2 regions of the Bradyrhizobium sp. B117 genome follow, and region 1 is predicted to be linked to the other one. Evidence: riboswitches for the same ligand, from Rfam matches in the RefSeq annotation. Region 1 holds a riboswitch; the other holds the start of a gene.

Region 1 (7,579 bases):
TGCGGGTCGGCAGCGGCTGATCGGCGGGCGTGCGGGTGCGGCCGCCGTAGGAATAGACGGCGTCGATCTGTGTGCGCGCGATCTCCGCCGCGAGCACGCTCGCATCGGCAGTTCCGCCCAGTATGAGGGCGCGTATCATGGCTGATCCCTGGCTGACCATCATCGGTATCGGCGAAGATGGCCTTGACGGGCTGTCGGAGGCAAGCCGAAACGCGCTTGCCAAAGCGGAAACTGTTTTTGGCGGCGAGCGTCACCTCTCGCTTGCAGACGTTGGCAGCCGCGGCCACCCCTGGCCGGTGCCGTTCGATGCAGATGTCGTGCTGAGCTGTCGCGGCCGGCCGACGGCGGTGCTCGCTTCGGGCGATCCGTTCTGGCACGGCGCCGGCGCAAGCCTTGCCGAAAAGCTCGATGCAGGAGAGTGGACCGCGCATTCCGCGCCGTCGACCTTCTCGCTTGCCGCCGCGCGGCTAGGCTGGCGTCTCGAAACTGCTGCCTGTTTCGGCCTCCACGCCGCACCATTCGAGCGTCTCATTCCGCATCTGGCGAATGATGCTCGCATCCTCTGCCTCGTGCGTGACGGGAAGGCGCCCGGCGACCTCGCGAAATGGCTCAGCGAGCGCGGATGGGGCGCCTCGGCGTTTTGGACGCTCGCCGCGCTCGGTGGGCCGCGCGAAAGCATCGTTGAACATCGCGCCGACGGCTTTGCGGGCGATCTCGCCGGAAATCTGGTCGCAATTGCCGTCGAGGCGAGAGGCGGGCGAGGCATTCCTCGCAGCTCCGGACTTTCGGACGATCTCTTCGTCCACGACGGCCAGATCACCAAGCGGCCGGTGCGCGCGCTCGCGCTCTCGGCGCTGGCGCCGCGTGCCGGGGAACGGCTGTGGGATGTCGGCGCCGGTTCGGGCTCGATCTCGGTGGAGTGGGCGCTGTGCGGGGGAACGGCGATCGCGATCGAGGCGCGCGAAGACCGCGCGGCGAACATCCGCAGCAATGCAGCCGCATTTGGACTGGCGCATCGGATCACCGTCGTTACGGGGAAGGCGCCTGAAGCTCTTGCTGGCCAAGAGGTGCCGGATGCCGTCTTCATCGGCGGTGGTCTCGATCGCGCGTTGTTCGATGCTGTCTGGTCCCGTCTCTCGCCGGGTGCGCGGCTCGTTGCGCATTCAGTCACGCTTGAGACGGAAGCGCTGCTCGGCGAGCTGCATCAGCGCCATGGCGGCGAGCTGATGCGGGTCGAGATCGCGCATGCAGCCCCGCTCGGCCGCTATCGCTCCTGGGAGGCAGCGCGGCCGGTTGTGCAGTGGAGTACAGTGCGATGAAGGTCGCCGGGCTCGGATTCAAGAAGGATGTCACGCTGGCTTCGCTGCGCGAGGCGTTGCTGGCCGCTGGCGGCACTGAAGGCCTCGCGGCGGTGGCAACTGTCAGCGACAAGGCCGACGCGGAGGTCCTGAAGCAGCTCGCGCGGGAATGCGGTGTGCCGATCAAGGCCGTCGCCGCTGATGTGCTTACGAGCATCGACACGCCAACGCAGTCGAAGCTCGTCGGGGAAATGTTTGGCACGGGCTCGGTTGCCGAGGCGGCTGCACTCGCCGCCGCTGGCCCTTGCGCGCGCCTGGTTGCGACGCGCGTAGTCTCGCAGGATCGCACCGCGACCGCCGCGATCGCGGAAGGAGATGGCGCATGACGGTGCATTTCATCGGCGCCGGGCCGGGCGCGCCAGATTTGCTGACGCTGCGCGGCCGCGATTTGATCGAGGCCTGTCCGGTCTGCCTCTATGCCGGCTCGCTGGTGCCTGAAGGCGTTTTGGCGCATTGCCCGTCCGGCGCGCGCATCGTCAACACCGCGCCACTGTCGCTCGACGAGATCATCGCGGAGATCGCTGCGGCCCATGCCGAGGGCAAGGATGTCGCGCGGCTGCATTCGGGCGATCTCTCGATCTGGTCGGCGATGGGCGAGCAGCTCCGCCGCTTGCGCGCGCTCGGCATTCCCTTCACGGTCACGCCGGGCGTTCCGTCCTTCTCGGCCGCCGCGGCGGCGCTGGAGGCCGAGCTGACGCTGCCCGGCCTTGCCCAGAGCGTGGTGCTGACGCGCACGCCGGGCCGGGCCAGCGCCATGCCTGAAGGCGAGAAGCTCGCTGCGTTCGCCGCGACCGGCGCGGTGCTCGCGATCCATCTGTCGATCCATCTGCTCGACAAGGTCGTCGCTGAGCTTTCGCCGCACTACGGCGCGGACTGCCCGGTCGCGATCGTCTGGCGCGCGAGCTGGCCGGACCAGCGCATCGTGCGCGCCACGCTCGCAACCCTCGATGCTGCTGTGGGTGCCGAGATGGAGCGCACCGCGTTGATCCTGGTCGGCAGGACGCTTGGTGCTGCGGATTTCGACGAGAGCCGCCTTTATGCCGTCGATTACGACCGCCGCTATCGTCCCGTCGGCGCCGAGCCGCGCTTTCCGGAGGTGTCGTGATGGCCGCAGGCCTCGTCATCTCTGCGCCGGCCTCCGGCGTCGGCAAGACCACGCTGACGCTGGCGCTCGCGCGCGCCTGGCGCCATCGCGGATTGAACGTGCAATGCTTCAAGAGCGGGCCCGACTATATCGATCCCGCCTTTCATGCCGCCGCGACGGGCCGCGCTTCCGTCAATGTCGATAGCTGGGCGATGGATCGTGGCACGATCGCCCATCTCGTCAGCCGCGGTGCGGATGCCGATGTCGTGCTCGCGGAGGGCTCGATGGGCCTGTTCGACGGCGTCGCCGCGCGCGGCGTCACCGGCACCGGCGCCACCGCCGACATCGCGGAGATGCTGGGCTGGCCGGTCGTGCTGGTGATCGATCCCTCCGGCCAGGCGCAGACGGCGGCGGCGATCGCCGCAGGTCTGCGCGACTATCGCCCCGGCGTGCGGCTTGCCGGTGTCGTGCTCAATCGTGTCGCCAGCCCGCGCCACGAGGACCTGGTGCGCCGTGCGCTCAACGATGCCGGCATCGCCGTGTTCGGCGCGCTGCCGCGCCACGCCGAGATCTCGCTGCCGAAGCGGCATCTCGGCCTGGTTCAGGCCGAGGAGCAGGCCGAGATCGGCAAGCTGATCGACGAGGCCGCGCGCTTCGTCGCCGAGCATGTCGATCTCGATGCGGTGCTGCGATCGGCAGCGAGCTGGTCGCCGCAAGCCGCGTCGAACGGCCTCAACGTGACGCCGCCCGGCCAGCGCATTGCGCTGGCGCGCGACGCCGCGTTCTCCTTCGTCTATCCGCACATGCTGGAAGCATGGCGCGCGGCTGGCGCGGAGATTGCGACATTCTCGCCGCTCGCCGATGAAGGCCCTGATATGAGCGCCGATGTGTGCTGGCTGCCCGGCGGCTATCCCGAGCTCCATGCCGGCACGATCGCGGCCAGTGCGCGGTTTCGCAGCGGCTTGCGCGCCTTCGCCGAAACACGGCCGGTGCACGGCGAATGCGGAGGCTATATGGTGCTGGGCACCGCTTTGACCGATGCCGACGGCGTCCGCCACGAGATGACGGGCCTGCTTGGCCTGGAGACGAGCTTTGCCAGGCGCCGCATGCATCTCGGCTATCGTCTCGCCGCGCTCGCAGTGCCCATGCCGGGGCATCAGGCGGGTGCGCGCTTGCGCGGTCACGAATTCCACTATTCGACGATCCTTGCGCAGCCTGACACGCCCTTGGCGGTCGTGCATGATGCAACCGGCGCGGTCATCGCCGAGACCGGCTCGCGGCGTGGCCACGCCACCGGCACGTTCTTTCATCTGATCGCGGAGGACCGGTGAGCGGTTTTGTCTCCTTCGTCTCCGCCGGCCCCGGCGATCCCGAGCTCCTCACCGTGAAGGGCGCCGCGCGGCTGCGCGAGGCTGACGTCGTGCTCTATGACGACCTTGCCTCCGGCGCGATCCTCGATCTGGCGCGGCCCGGCGCCAATCTCGTTGCGGTGGGGAAGCGGGCAGGGCGGCCCTCGACCAGGCAGCACCACGTCAACCGACTCCTGGTCGACTACGCCGCAACCGGAGCGCGCGTGGTGCGGTTGAAGTCCGGCGATGCCGGCATCTTCGGCCGGCTTGAGGAGGAGCTGGAGACTCTGCGCGATGCCGGCATCGGCTACGAGATCGTTCCCGGCGTCACCTCGGCCTGCGTCGCCGCCGCGCAAGCCGGCATTCCCCTGACCCGGCGCCATACCTCGCGCCGGGTGCAGTTCGTCACCGGGGCCGACGTCACCGGCGAGCTGCCCCAAAATCTCAACTGGACGGCGCTGGCCGACCCCGAAGCGACGACCGTGGTCTATATGGGCCGCCGCACCTTCCCGGATCTTGCCGCAAAATTGATCGCGCACGGTCTCGCCCCTGATACCCCCGCGCTGTTCGCCGAATCCCTTGGCCGCGCCGACGAGCGGCTGGTACGCACCACGATTGCCGAGCTTGCCGAGCAGCTTGCGCGGGGCGGGGCGGCTTCCACGGCGGCCGTTATCCTGTTCGGCGCGCTGGCGGGGGATTATCCGTCATGATGGCCCGGGCTGCCTCTCGGCCCTTGACGCCCGGCTGGCGGAAGGGGCACACAGGAGAGGCATGGTGCTCAACGCGGCGCAAAGCGCCGGAGCATAATCGGGAATGGGGATGGGCGGACCCAGTTGCGGCGCCCAAAACCCCAGCCGCCCCCGCGACTGTAAGCGGTGAGGGGCTCCGATCAGCCACTGGGCCGCAAGGTCCGGGAAGGCCGGAGAACCCCAGCGAACCGCGAGCCAGGAGACCGGCCGTGCATGTTTTGAGGCCAAGGCCGTCGGGTGTGACGGCAGGAAGGAACTGAGCCATGCATATCGAACCCGGCGTCGTGACCGGCGCCAAGCTCGTATTGAGTTACGCAACCGGCATCGCCGCAGGCGGCGTTGCCTTGAAGCTCGCGGCCGAGACCGTGCGCGAGCAGGGCGTCGTATCGTTCGCGGTGCGGACGCTCGCCACCACCGGCCTCGTCTTCACCTTCTTCGAGATCCTGCCGCACTTCCCGGTCGGCGTCTCCGAGGTGCACTTCATCCTCGGTTCGACCCTGTTCCTGTTGTTCGGCGCTGCGCCCGCCGCCTTCGGTCTCGCGCTCGGCCTGCTGCTCCAGGGCGTGTTCTTCGAGCCCGCCGACCTGCCGCAATACGGCATGAACGTCACGACGCTGCTGGTGCCGCTGTTCGGGATCCAGGCGATCGCCACGCGGATCATCTCGCGCAACACCGCCTATGTGGACCTCAGGTATCGCCAGGCGCTGGCGCTCTCGACGACCTACCAGGCCGGTGTGATCGCCTGGGTGGCATTCTGGGCGCTCTATGGCTCTGGCTTTGCGATGAGCAACCTCGCCAATATCGCGACGTTCGCGGCGTCCTATGCGCTGGTCATCGTGATCGAGCCGCTTGCCGATCTCGCGGTGCTAGCGCTGGCGAAGTCGCTGCGCGGTGTTACGGCGCCGGGCCTCGTCACTCCGCGCCTGCACAACGCGGCGTAAGAGATTAAGGGGCGGCCGTCATGGCCGCCCCTCGCGCTCGCGATGCTCACGCTCTCCCTGATAGGCATCGGTTGCGGCGATCCCGGGCAGCTCACGCGCGCCGCCATTCAAGCCATCAATGCCGCCGATCTGATCCTGATCCCGCGCAAGGGCACCGCGAAATCCGATCTCGCCGATCTCAGGCGCACGATCTGCGCGGATGTGCTCACCAGCGACAAGACCCGCATTGCCGAGTTCGATCTCCCCGTGCGCGACGCGGGCGAAGCCGATTACCGCAAGGGCGTGGATGATTGGCACGATGCGGTCGCCGCGACATGGTCGCAGACGATCGCGGATCATCTCGGGCGTGACGGCAAGGTTGCGCTGCTGATCTGGGGCGATCCCTCGCTCTACGATTCCTCGCTGCGCATCGCGCGCCGGCTCAATCCGTTGCCTGATATCGAGGTCGTGCCCGGCATCACCTCGATACAGGCGCTGTGCGCGGCCCATGCATTGCCGCTCAACGAGATCGGCGAGCCTTTCCTTGTGACGACGGGACGCCGCCTGCGCGAAGGCGGCTGGCCGCAAGGCGTCGATACCGTGGTGGTGATGCTCGACGGCGGCACGGCATTCCAGTCGCTCGATCCGGCGGGGCTTCATATCTATTGGGGCGCCTATCTCGGCATGCCCGATCAAATCATCATGTCCGGTGTGCTCGCCGAGATCGGCCCGCGCATCGTCGCCGCGCGGCAGGAAGCGCGCGAGCGGCATGGCTGGATCATGGACAGCTATATTCTCAAGCGCGGGTGTTAAGCGAGGCAGCATGCTCCCCGAGTGGGTCTACCAAAAGTGCCCTGACGTCTCCGCGGTCCATCGCGAGGCGGCGGTTGCGCGTCAGGCGCAGCTGACAAAACCGACCGGCGCGCTCGGCCGGCTCGAGCAGCTCGCGATCGAGCTTGCGGGCCTGCAGGCGACCGAGCAGCCGCGCGCCGCGCGGGTGCCGATCATCGTTTTTGCCGGCGACCACGGCATCGTCGCGCAGGGCGTATCCGCCTATCCGCAAGGAGTGACCATCGCGATGATGGCGAATTTTGCCTCCGGCGGCGCGGCGATCTCGGTGCTGGCGCGCGAGCTCGGCTCGACTCTGGAAGTGGTTGACGCGGGCACGCTGGCGCAGGAGGCGATGGCAGGCGTCGTCACCGACAAGCCGCGCAGCGGCACCCGCGATTTCAGTGTCGAGGCTGCGCTTGCGCCTGCCGAACTGGCGTTTGCGTTCGAAGCCGGCCAGCGCGCGGTCGCGCGCGCGGAGGCCACCAAACCCGATCTCCTGATCTTCGGCGAGATGGGCATCGGCAACACCACGACATCGGCGGCGATCGCCGCGAGCCTGCTCGCCGTCAGCGCCGAGGAGATCGCAGGCAGCGGCACCGGTGTCGATGCGGCGGGCCGCGCGCACAAGGCGCGGGTGATCGATGCTGCGATTGCACGCCACGGCGTTGCGAGCGCGGCGCCCGAAAAAATCCTGTGCGCCGTCGGCGGGCTTGAGATCGCGGCGATTTGCGGCGCCATCATTGCGGCTGCGCAGCGCCGCATCCCCGTGCTGATCGACGGCTTCATCGTGTCAGTCGCGGCGCTCACGGCAGCGCGGCTCAATCCGTCCTGCCAGCCGTTCCTGCTGCCCTCGCATCAATCCGCGGAGCAGGGACATCGACTGGTGCTGCGTGCATTGAACGTGCAGCCGCTGATCAGCCTCGATCTGAGGCTCGGCGAGGGATCGGGCGCCGCCATCGCGCTGCCGCTGGTTCGGTCGGCCTGCGCACTTCACAACGGCATGGCGACGTTCGCGCAGGCCAACGTGCCGGATCGGCCTAAAGTGCGATGAGATCATCGCGCTTTAGGGTGTTGTTTGAGCATGATCTTTTCGGAAAACCGCTGCGCACTTTTCCGGATCATGCATAGCTGATCCGCTGATTGACGGAAACGACGCGCCAGCCTGTGGCAAGCCGGTCGATCCGGGTCAGCGACAGCGGATCGATGACGAAGCGCAGGGCTGCCTGCGGCGTCAGGTCGAGCGCGATGCAGAGCGCAGCGCGGATCGTGCCAGAATGGACGACAAGCG
Region 2 (7,579 bases), 1.4 Mb from region 1:
ACAGACCTCGCTATTGGGAATATCATCGCGGACAAAGGACCAGTTCAAAATCGTCACCGGTCCGGTCAACATAGCCTTCATCGGCTTCCTCGTTAGTGATTGCGCGTAGCGCCACCAGTCCACGGTGATAGGCTTCGGCCGCACCACATCGCCAAACAGGATCGGCGGCCTGACGCAGCGCGAGCCGTACGACTGCACCCATCCGCTCCTAGTAAATGCGAAGCCGGCGAGGTGCTCGCCGAAGTACTGCACCATGTCATTGCGCTCGAACTCGCCGTGCACGAGGACGTCGAGACCGATGTCCTCCTGCCAACGTACGGCGCGCGCAGTCTCCTCCTTGAGGAACCTGTCGTATTGCTCGTCACTTATCGCGCCTCGCGCATGCGCCGCACGGGCATTTCGGACCTCTGTGGTCTGCGGAAACGATCCGATGGTCGTGGTAGGAAAAGCCGGTAGTCCGAAACGATTGCTTTGGATCTCGGCACGACGGGCAAATGGGCTCCCGCGTCGACGCATGGTCTGATCGATCGCTTTCATCCGGACAGCGACATTGGCATCACGAATTTTCGGCGAAGTCCGGCGAACAGTCGCGGCACATTCCGACTCGGCAAGAGCTGGCGCAACATTCTGGTCGCCTGCGAGTGCCCGCGCCAGGATCGCAAGCTCCCGCATCTTCTGGACCGCGAAAGCAAGCCAGCTCTTGACGTCGGAAGCGAGCCCGGTTTCAAGTTCAACATCGACCGGCACATGAAGCAGCGAGCAGGATGGGGCAATCTGTACACGGTCCTTGCCGAGCTTCGCAATCGCGGGTTCGAGCCGCTGGCGCAGGGATGACAAATTCGACCGCCATACATTCCGGCCGTCGACGACACCGAGCGACATGACGAGATCACCTCGGCCGCCAGCGATGATCTGGTCCAACAACTGTGGCGCTCGAACTAGGTCGAGGTGTAGTCCGGCAACTGGCAGGCTCAACGCGGTGTTCAGATTGTCCCCGAGGTCGCCGAAATAGCTGGCAACTAAGATCTTGATGGCCGGCACCTCCTTGGCGAGCCGATCATAGGCATGTCGCAAAGATTGCCGCGCCCTCTCATCCAGATCAAGAACCAGGCAGGGCTCGTCGAACTGAACCCAATTTGCCCCACGTTTGGCAAATTCCTGCAGAACCTCGATATAGATCGGTATCAGTTCATCCAGCAGTGAGAGTGGCTGGAACGCAGGATCGAGACTCTTGCCGAGCTTTAGGAATGTGACCGGCCCGATCAGGACAGGACGGGTCTGAAAGCCAAGGGCCTTAGCTTCCTCATACTCCTCGATCGGCTTGCGAGAGCATAGCCTGAAAGTCTGTCCCCGGTGAAACTGGGGAACCATGTAGTGGTAGTTGGTGTCGAACCACTTGGTCATCTCCTGCGCGGGTGCGCCAAATCCGCGCGGTCCGCGACCGCAACTCGCATCCTGATCGTCGCATTGTGATCCGCGGGCCATGGCGAAGTACGTCTTGAGCGAAACGGATTCGGTTTTCGAGCCGTAGATCTCCGGGATGGCGCCAACCATGACACTTGTGTCGAGCACTTGGTCATACAGCGAAAAATCGTTCGATGGAATGACCGTGACGCCGATAGATTTCTGACGAGCCCAGTTCGCGGCACGCAGGCCAGCTGCGTCCTCGAGCAACTGTTGTTCGCTGGTTTTTCCCGCCCAGTAGCTTTCAAGAGCGAGTTTGAGCTCGCGCCTTGGACCGATGCGTGGCGTTCCAAGCGTGGCAACAGGAAGGGAGAGAAGAGACATAGCGTTAACCCCTTGTTGGGGGCAAAGGCCGTGGCGGACGCAGGCAGGGGAAGTCGCGCGGTGCGACGGCTGCTTGACGCACCACCGGGACACCCCGCCCGTGGACGAATAATTGTCGGGGCAGGTCTCCTGGCTCGCGGGTCATCGCTTCTGTCCGGCCTTCCCGAAGCCGCGCAGGCTTCAGTGACATCGTTGGACAGCGGCTTGCCGCTCACAGTTGCGGGGGCAGCGCCGGCATTGTCACCGGCTTCCCTCTTAGCTCCGGATCAAGTGGGACCGGAGAACCTCGACGACTTGGATTATCGGCAAGACAAGTCTTCCGTCAACCTCTCAGATTATGTCGCAAGCTGGTGCTGCGACATCCGCTACGCGAATGACCGCGCATCCTTATCGCTGAGTCGATGTAGATGCGCTCTTCAGTCAGCGATATTGTAATGACCATCGCAGCTGCCCCCTGGCCGCACGCCAGATCGGTGGAGGGGATAAAAGCGGCTTCCGCGGTCGGGACTGCTGCCTGGAGCAGAACGCATTTGATGCGTGTCCCAGGCTTCCCAGCAGGTTCTTCGAGCGTGTCCGCCATCCAGCCGCGCTCTCGACCAGCTGGATCCGTGCTGCATAAGCCTAAGACACGTGGCAAAGTCAGCAACATACCTGACCGGCACGTTGATTTGCAGTGCCAGCCAGACTCCAAATGCTCGGCGCGAGTGCCGGATGTCGCGAAAGAAGCGCCAAACGCGCTCTGGCCTCTCGGCCGCGAGTACCCAGAGGCATGCCAGAGATCGAAAGCTCACTCCGGTAACGATAGCGAGCCAAACAGTTCTGTGGCGGCAAACGTGCTCCCAATTCTCATCAGGAACTTGGTCGAGGCGTTCAGCTGCGCCCACCGAACATTCGGCGCGTGGCATAAGCCGCGGTGAACGGAAACATCGAGACGCCCGCAAGTCGGAAAGCCGACAAAGGGGGCATAGAAGCGGTGCGAATTGCCGTCTATTAACCTGGCACGAGGAATGCAAGTCTTCGGCATGCCCAGTCTCCTCTTGCTGGGCATGTCCAGCACAGCAACTTGAGGCTGTCGCCGGCAACGAAGTTAGCGGCGCGTGACATAGAGCGGGAGCGCCTGCTCGCACGGAACACCATCGGCCTCCCCGTCGCGTCGCCGCTAACTTCTTGCGCTCGCGCATAACAGGCTGAAGTTGCCCGCTCTGGAATGACGGGCGGATGAAACCAGATAGGCCAACAGTCATGAGAAAAGTGTCTAGAAGACGCGCGTTATTGTTTTGTCTCGGTCGATCCCTGATCTGCCTGGCCGGGCTGGCTGTGACTGGCAACAGTGCTCGCGCTATCGAGAGCCCCCATATCGAAAGATTCAAGTCAACGTGGCGAGCGCAAGACGGTGAGACAATAGAACAAATTATCTCCAACGTCTCGAAAGTTGCACGGTTCGTCCCTCGAATGTGGGGCGTCGCCGAACTTGACGGAAACGACTATGTTTTCGTTTCGTGGACCAGGCACGCGGATGATGTACTAGACGAACAGTACGTTATCACCTGGAGGATCGCGCTCGACGGCACGTTTCAACTTGCGTCGACCTATGCAAAGCCGATCGAATTGGGCTGGCACGCCCTGGCGCTCGGGTTGATCGCCAGTGAAGTCAAGGATGGCGAAAGGGACGCAAATCTTCGCTTTCTGCATGATCCGAGCAACTTCAACTTCGTGACGACCACGCAGGGCCGGCTCGGCGATCTCCTGCGGCAGGGCCGCTGCACTATCGTTGAGCCTGTTGGAGTGGACTACTTGCCGAAGCAGAAGGACAAGCCGACCGAAAAAGGTGATCTGTGGCGCGTTTTGCTTTTAGTGAACTGTAATATCCCAGGGCCCCGTTTTTACACCCATAACGGGGTCATCACTTTCGAGAAGAGCGAAGGGCAAGATTGGGAGCCGCAATCCTCCTTTGCCAAGCGTATCGCGGCCTTTCCTCCTGGCTCCTGGTTCGCTCGGATGGAGCCCAAGGAACGGGAAGAGTAAGAAAGGAGCGAAAGCCCTCGGTTTAATGGTCGCGCAGAGCAAGATCGCGCCGCAGCTCCTGACCGCCTCAGAGTAACTGCAAGACATATTAGCCCTAAAGTGTCGGTGCTTACGCCTTCGCAACAGTCGCGAGCCTTTCCCCGCAGCCTTCAGCCCGTCAGGCAAAAATCGGGCAGCACGACTACTCGAGCCTCTCCGCGACAGTCGAGCTCAGCGGCGCGTACCAGTTGGCGAGATTTTGCTCCCAGCGCACCTGACGCCGTGAGAGAACACCGATCTGCGAGGGAACCAGCTCTCCATGCCACTCTTCAAGGGACCGGGCCTGGAGATGCCTCGGGCCCAAGTCTGATCCGGCGTGCAGGCCGCGCATCGCGCGATTGACTGGTGAGCATGCCGACGCCGAGCCGGCACGATCGAGTGCTGCGACAAACCCATTAAGAGGGTAATGCGGCAGTGTCGGCATACCCTTGAACATCGGCCGTTTTCCGAGTGGCCCCGGCGACGAGTCCCGGAGCCGTACGCGAGGCATCGAGGAACGACTGATTCGGCGCTAAATTTCCTCGCGCGCATTCGTCTGCGCGTCATAGATCCGGACTTGAAGCATGGGAAAACGCTTCTTTAGTTCTGCTCCGCCTGCCCTGGCGCCGTCTTTAGTTGCGAATTCAGCTCTGAGTCGGCCATCCACTTCAAGCGCGTAAGAAGAGACCGGCAATTCCCGTGCAGCTGCAGCCATTTGATTCCTATTGTGTAGTGAGGTCGTTGAGAACGATTTGTAGCTTGAGTCGGCTAAACCGCGCCAGAGCAGCCTGCCCGAGTGCCGCGATGAGGCAACCATGATGCGGATTGACGCCTCCTACCGAATGGCATCAGGATGGTGCTCGCGATCGTCCGAACACGCGGGCGGCATACCCCTCGTGCGGTGCGTATACGACGAAGCCACGCAGGTTGCCGTTCCACATCTTCTGGCGCAAACGCACGCCCTCGCGTCGGGCTTGCTGGGTCAATCTTCACCTGTGATCGGGGTGAAGCGCACTACGACAGAGCGGCCGCCAGTCGCGCCGCCCATGACATCGGGTTCTTCTATGAACGGGGCGGCGGCACCACGAAGATTGTGGCGCACAGCAGAGGTGCGAAAGGCCACAATGCGATTGGCATCCACGCGTGGCTCTCCAAAAGATGGCTTGGGGATTGGCGGTTTGAGCAAACGATACCGATTCATTTACGCAGCGAGCCTCGAGCTGAACTCCGCGGCGCCTTTGTCCAGATCTCAAGGGAAGCGAGATCAGATTTCTTTCGAACATCAATCTTGTCCTGACAAGAACTTACAGCGAAATGCCATCCCCCTCCCTGAAACCGTCGGCAGCCTTCTGTCTGCCGATGCGGGTTGCCACAAAGCATAGCCAGGTTGCTCGTCCCCGCCTGACTTCCACTCGACGTCAAGATTCACACGCGACTTCATCTTCAAGTGCGTGAGACAACAGCGTTCGACGCTTGGCCTTCTCCCGCATACCAAGTTTGCCGCCGAGCGATGGAGATCTCCTCCTCAGGTCGAGAGGGTGCAGTACGCGCCCCGACACAGAGACCGACGAGGCTACGGATACCGCGACACGCACACCGGAAGAAATCGCTTGAACCTCACGCAGCGTCAGGTCGTAGCGTGGAAATGAAGGCCACGCTTTCATAGATCAAGCGTCGAAAGATGCGGCCGAATAATGGACAAGCGTTTAAGCAGTCGAATGCGGCGGCGCCGGATCGCGCGCGAACATGAATCAAGAGCGAGAGGTTTTTGTCGGGATGAAACACCGCGTAATGATGGTTGCAATGTTCGCTGTCATCACATCTCCGGTCTGCGCAGCGAAGCTCCGCGGTCCTCCGCGCATCCTCGACGGCAATACGATCGAGATCGAGCGATCCAAGCTTCGGCTCTCAGGCATCGAAGCTCCGGAAACTGACCAGATTTGCCTCGACGCCCACGGTCGGAAATGGGCTTGCGGCCTAGCTGCTCGCGACGAGCTGATCAAGCATTCGAACGGACGAACGTGGGATTGTCATACCACAGGAGGTGATGAATACGGCAGGTCACGCGGCAGTTGCTTCATAGAAGGCGAGGACGTGAACGCCTGGATGGTACGCTCCGGTTGGGCACTCTCGTCGGGGCCGTACGTCATCTATGAAGTTGTGGCAAGCAAAACCTGCGCGGGGCTGTGGTCGGGGGCGTTCATCGCCCCCTGGGACTGGCGTCGCCGCCATAAGGGGACGATCATCATCGGCGCGAGCTCGGTTCCCGTCGACGCTCAGGCGCTCCTGCTCGGATCCGCGCTGCTATCGGACCCGCCCTCCTCCGAGTGTGTGATAAAAGGCACTATGGGCCGCGATGGCGAGCGCATTTATCACCTGCCCGGGCAACTCAGTTACGAACAAATCGACATGACGAAGCCCGGTGAACGCTGGCTCTGCAGCGAAGCGGAAGCCGAAGCCACCGGGTGGCGTAAAGCCGCGCGATGAGGTGAGATGCATGAAGGCAGGCTGTTCTCTGACCTATCTGACCAAGATCGCGCCGTCGCGCCGCTCGCTGTTGCTGTTCGCTTTTTCGGCGGTTTGCCTACGGGTTGGCAACAACATTGTCGATGCAAAGGAAGCAAAAGCGCCGCCCAAGCCGAATAACCTGATCTCGCCGGAGGCTGCCCTGAAGCGGCTAATGGAAGGGAACGATCGCTATGTCCAGGGCGTATCACGACGCGACGATTTCAAGCGCGAGCGTGAGGTTTTGGTGGATGGGCAAAATCCATATGCCGCGGTTCTGAGCTGCGCCGATTCTCGCGTGGCGCCTGAACTTGTCTTCGGCAGCGGACTTGGTGATCTGTTTGTCTGCCGCCTCGCCGGTAACTTCGTCAACGATGACACGCTCGCCAGTATGGAATATGCGGTGGCCGTGCTGAACACGCCGCTGATCCTGGTACTTGGCCACGATCATTGCGGTGCGATAGACGCCACGATCAAGTCGCTCCACGACGATAAGCCGCCGCCGGGGCGCATTTCATCCCTCGTTGCTGCGCTTGCGCCTGCGGTAAAAGGATCTCGCCAGCAAACCCGTGACACGTTCGCCGAAGCAACCCGACAAAATGTAATCGATAACGTCAACAAACTAAAATCGACGGGGCCGATTCTGAACGCGGCAGTTGAGCAGAACAGACTAAAGGTCGTCGGGGGCCTGTATCGGCTCGACACCGGCAAGGTCGAGTTGCTGAGCTGACGCTGGCACCCTCGGCGGCCCGCTATCGTTTGCCGCCTGTTGCAGAGCTTCGGTCGAATTCCAGTAATTCACTCGTGCATCGGCTTCCTCAAATGCACCGACTACAACCGCTCCACAATTGTCACAGCTTCGGGAAGATCCTTGGTATGCGCGGCCTCGTAATTCTCCTTGCATTCTACGTGCTCATATTGGCAACGCGAGGCCAGCACCAGGAAGCACTCATACCGCGGGCGACAGTATTCATGCCTGCACGTTAATGCGCTAGACCAACAGAGGCGGTGCAAGCGCCAGATCGCGGTGCGAGGCATGCGGGTCTGGGCTCTCGGCCCAACGGAACACGTGACAATTCCGGCAGGCTCTCACCCGCGACCCGGCAAGCTAATTATAGTCCTGCTATGATCACCAGGCTCAGCAGGTCCGAAGATCAAAAAGAGCGGAATTGCGACCACGACGACTGCCCAGCCGACCGATGTAAAGAAAACTGCTATTCGCGCCGGCATCGGACAGTCTCTC

The links. Region 1 has a riboswitch for cobalamin ahead of AAFG16_RS32460 (energy-coupling factor ABC transporter permease). Riboswitches for the same ligand answer to the same signal wherever they lie in the genome.
Region 2: it holds a riboswitch for cobalamin, as region 1 does, so the genes downstream of both, metE (5-methyltetrahydropteroyltriglutamate--homocysteine S-methyltransferase) here and AAFG16_RS32460 (energy-coupling factor ABC transporter permease) in region 1, are expected to answer to the same signal.

Annotation. Positions count from the first base shown of each region.
Region 1 covers NZ_CP152414.1:6,672,900-6,680,478, reverse strand. The annotation lists gene AAFG16_RS32490 (cobalt-precorrin-6A reductase) at 1-139, opposite strand, end outside; gene cbiE (precorrin-6y C5,15-methyltransferase (decarboxylating) subunit CbiE) at 138-1,319, shown strand; gene AAFG16_RS32480 (cobalamin biosynthesis protein) at 1,316-1,684, shown strand; gene cobM (precorrin-4 C(11)-methyltransferase) at 1,681-2,463, shown strand; gene AAFG16_RS32470 (cobyrinate a,c-diamide synthase) at 2,463-3,773, shown strand; gene cobA (uroporphyrinogen-III C-methyltransferase) at 3,770-4,501, shown strand; cobalamin riboswitch at 4,547-4,767, shown strand; gene AAFG16_RS32460 (energy-coupling factor ABC transporter permease) at 4,804-5,481, shown strand; gene cobF (precorrin-6A synthase (deacetylating)) at 5,524-6,273, shown strand; gene cobT (nicotinate-nucleotide--dimethylbenzimidazole phosphoribosyltransferase) at 6,284-7,342, shown strand; gene AAFG16_RS32445 (histidine phosphatase family protein) at 7,410-7,579, opposite strand, start outside.
Region 2 covers NZ_CP152414.1:8,112,329-8,119,907, forward strand. The annotation lists gene metE (5-methyltetrahydropteroyltriglutamate--homocysteine S-methyltransferase) at 1-1,788, opposite strand, end outside; cobalamin riboswitch at 1,890-2,092, opposite strand; gene AAFG16_RS39160 (nodulate formation efficiency C protein) at 3,031-3,813, shown strand; gene AAFG16_RS39165 (hypothetical protein) at 4,364-4,546, opposite strand; gene AAFG16_RS39170 (hypothetical protein) at 4,814-4,972, opposite strand; gene AAFG16_RS39175 (thermonuclease family protein) at 5,578-6,318, shown strand; gene AAFG16_RS39180 (carbonic anhydrase) at 6,329-7,066, shown strand.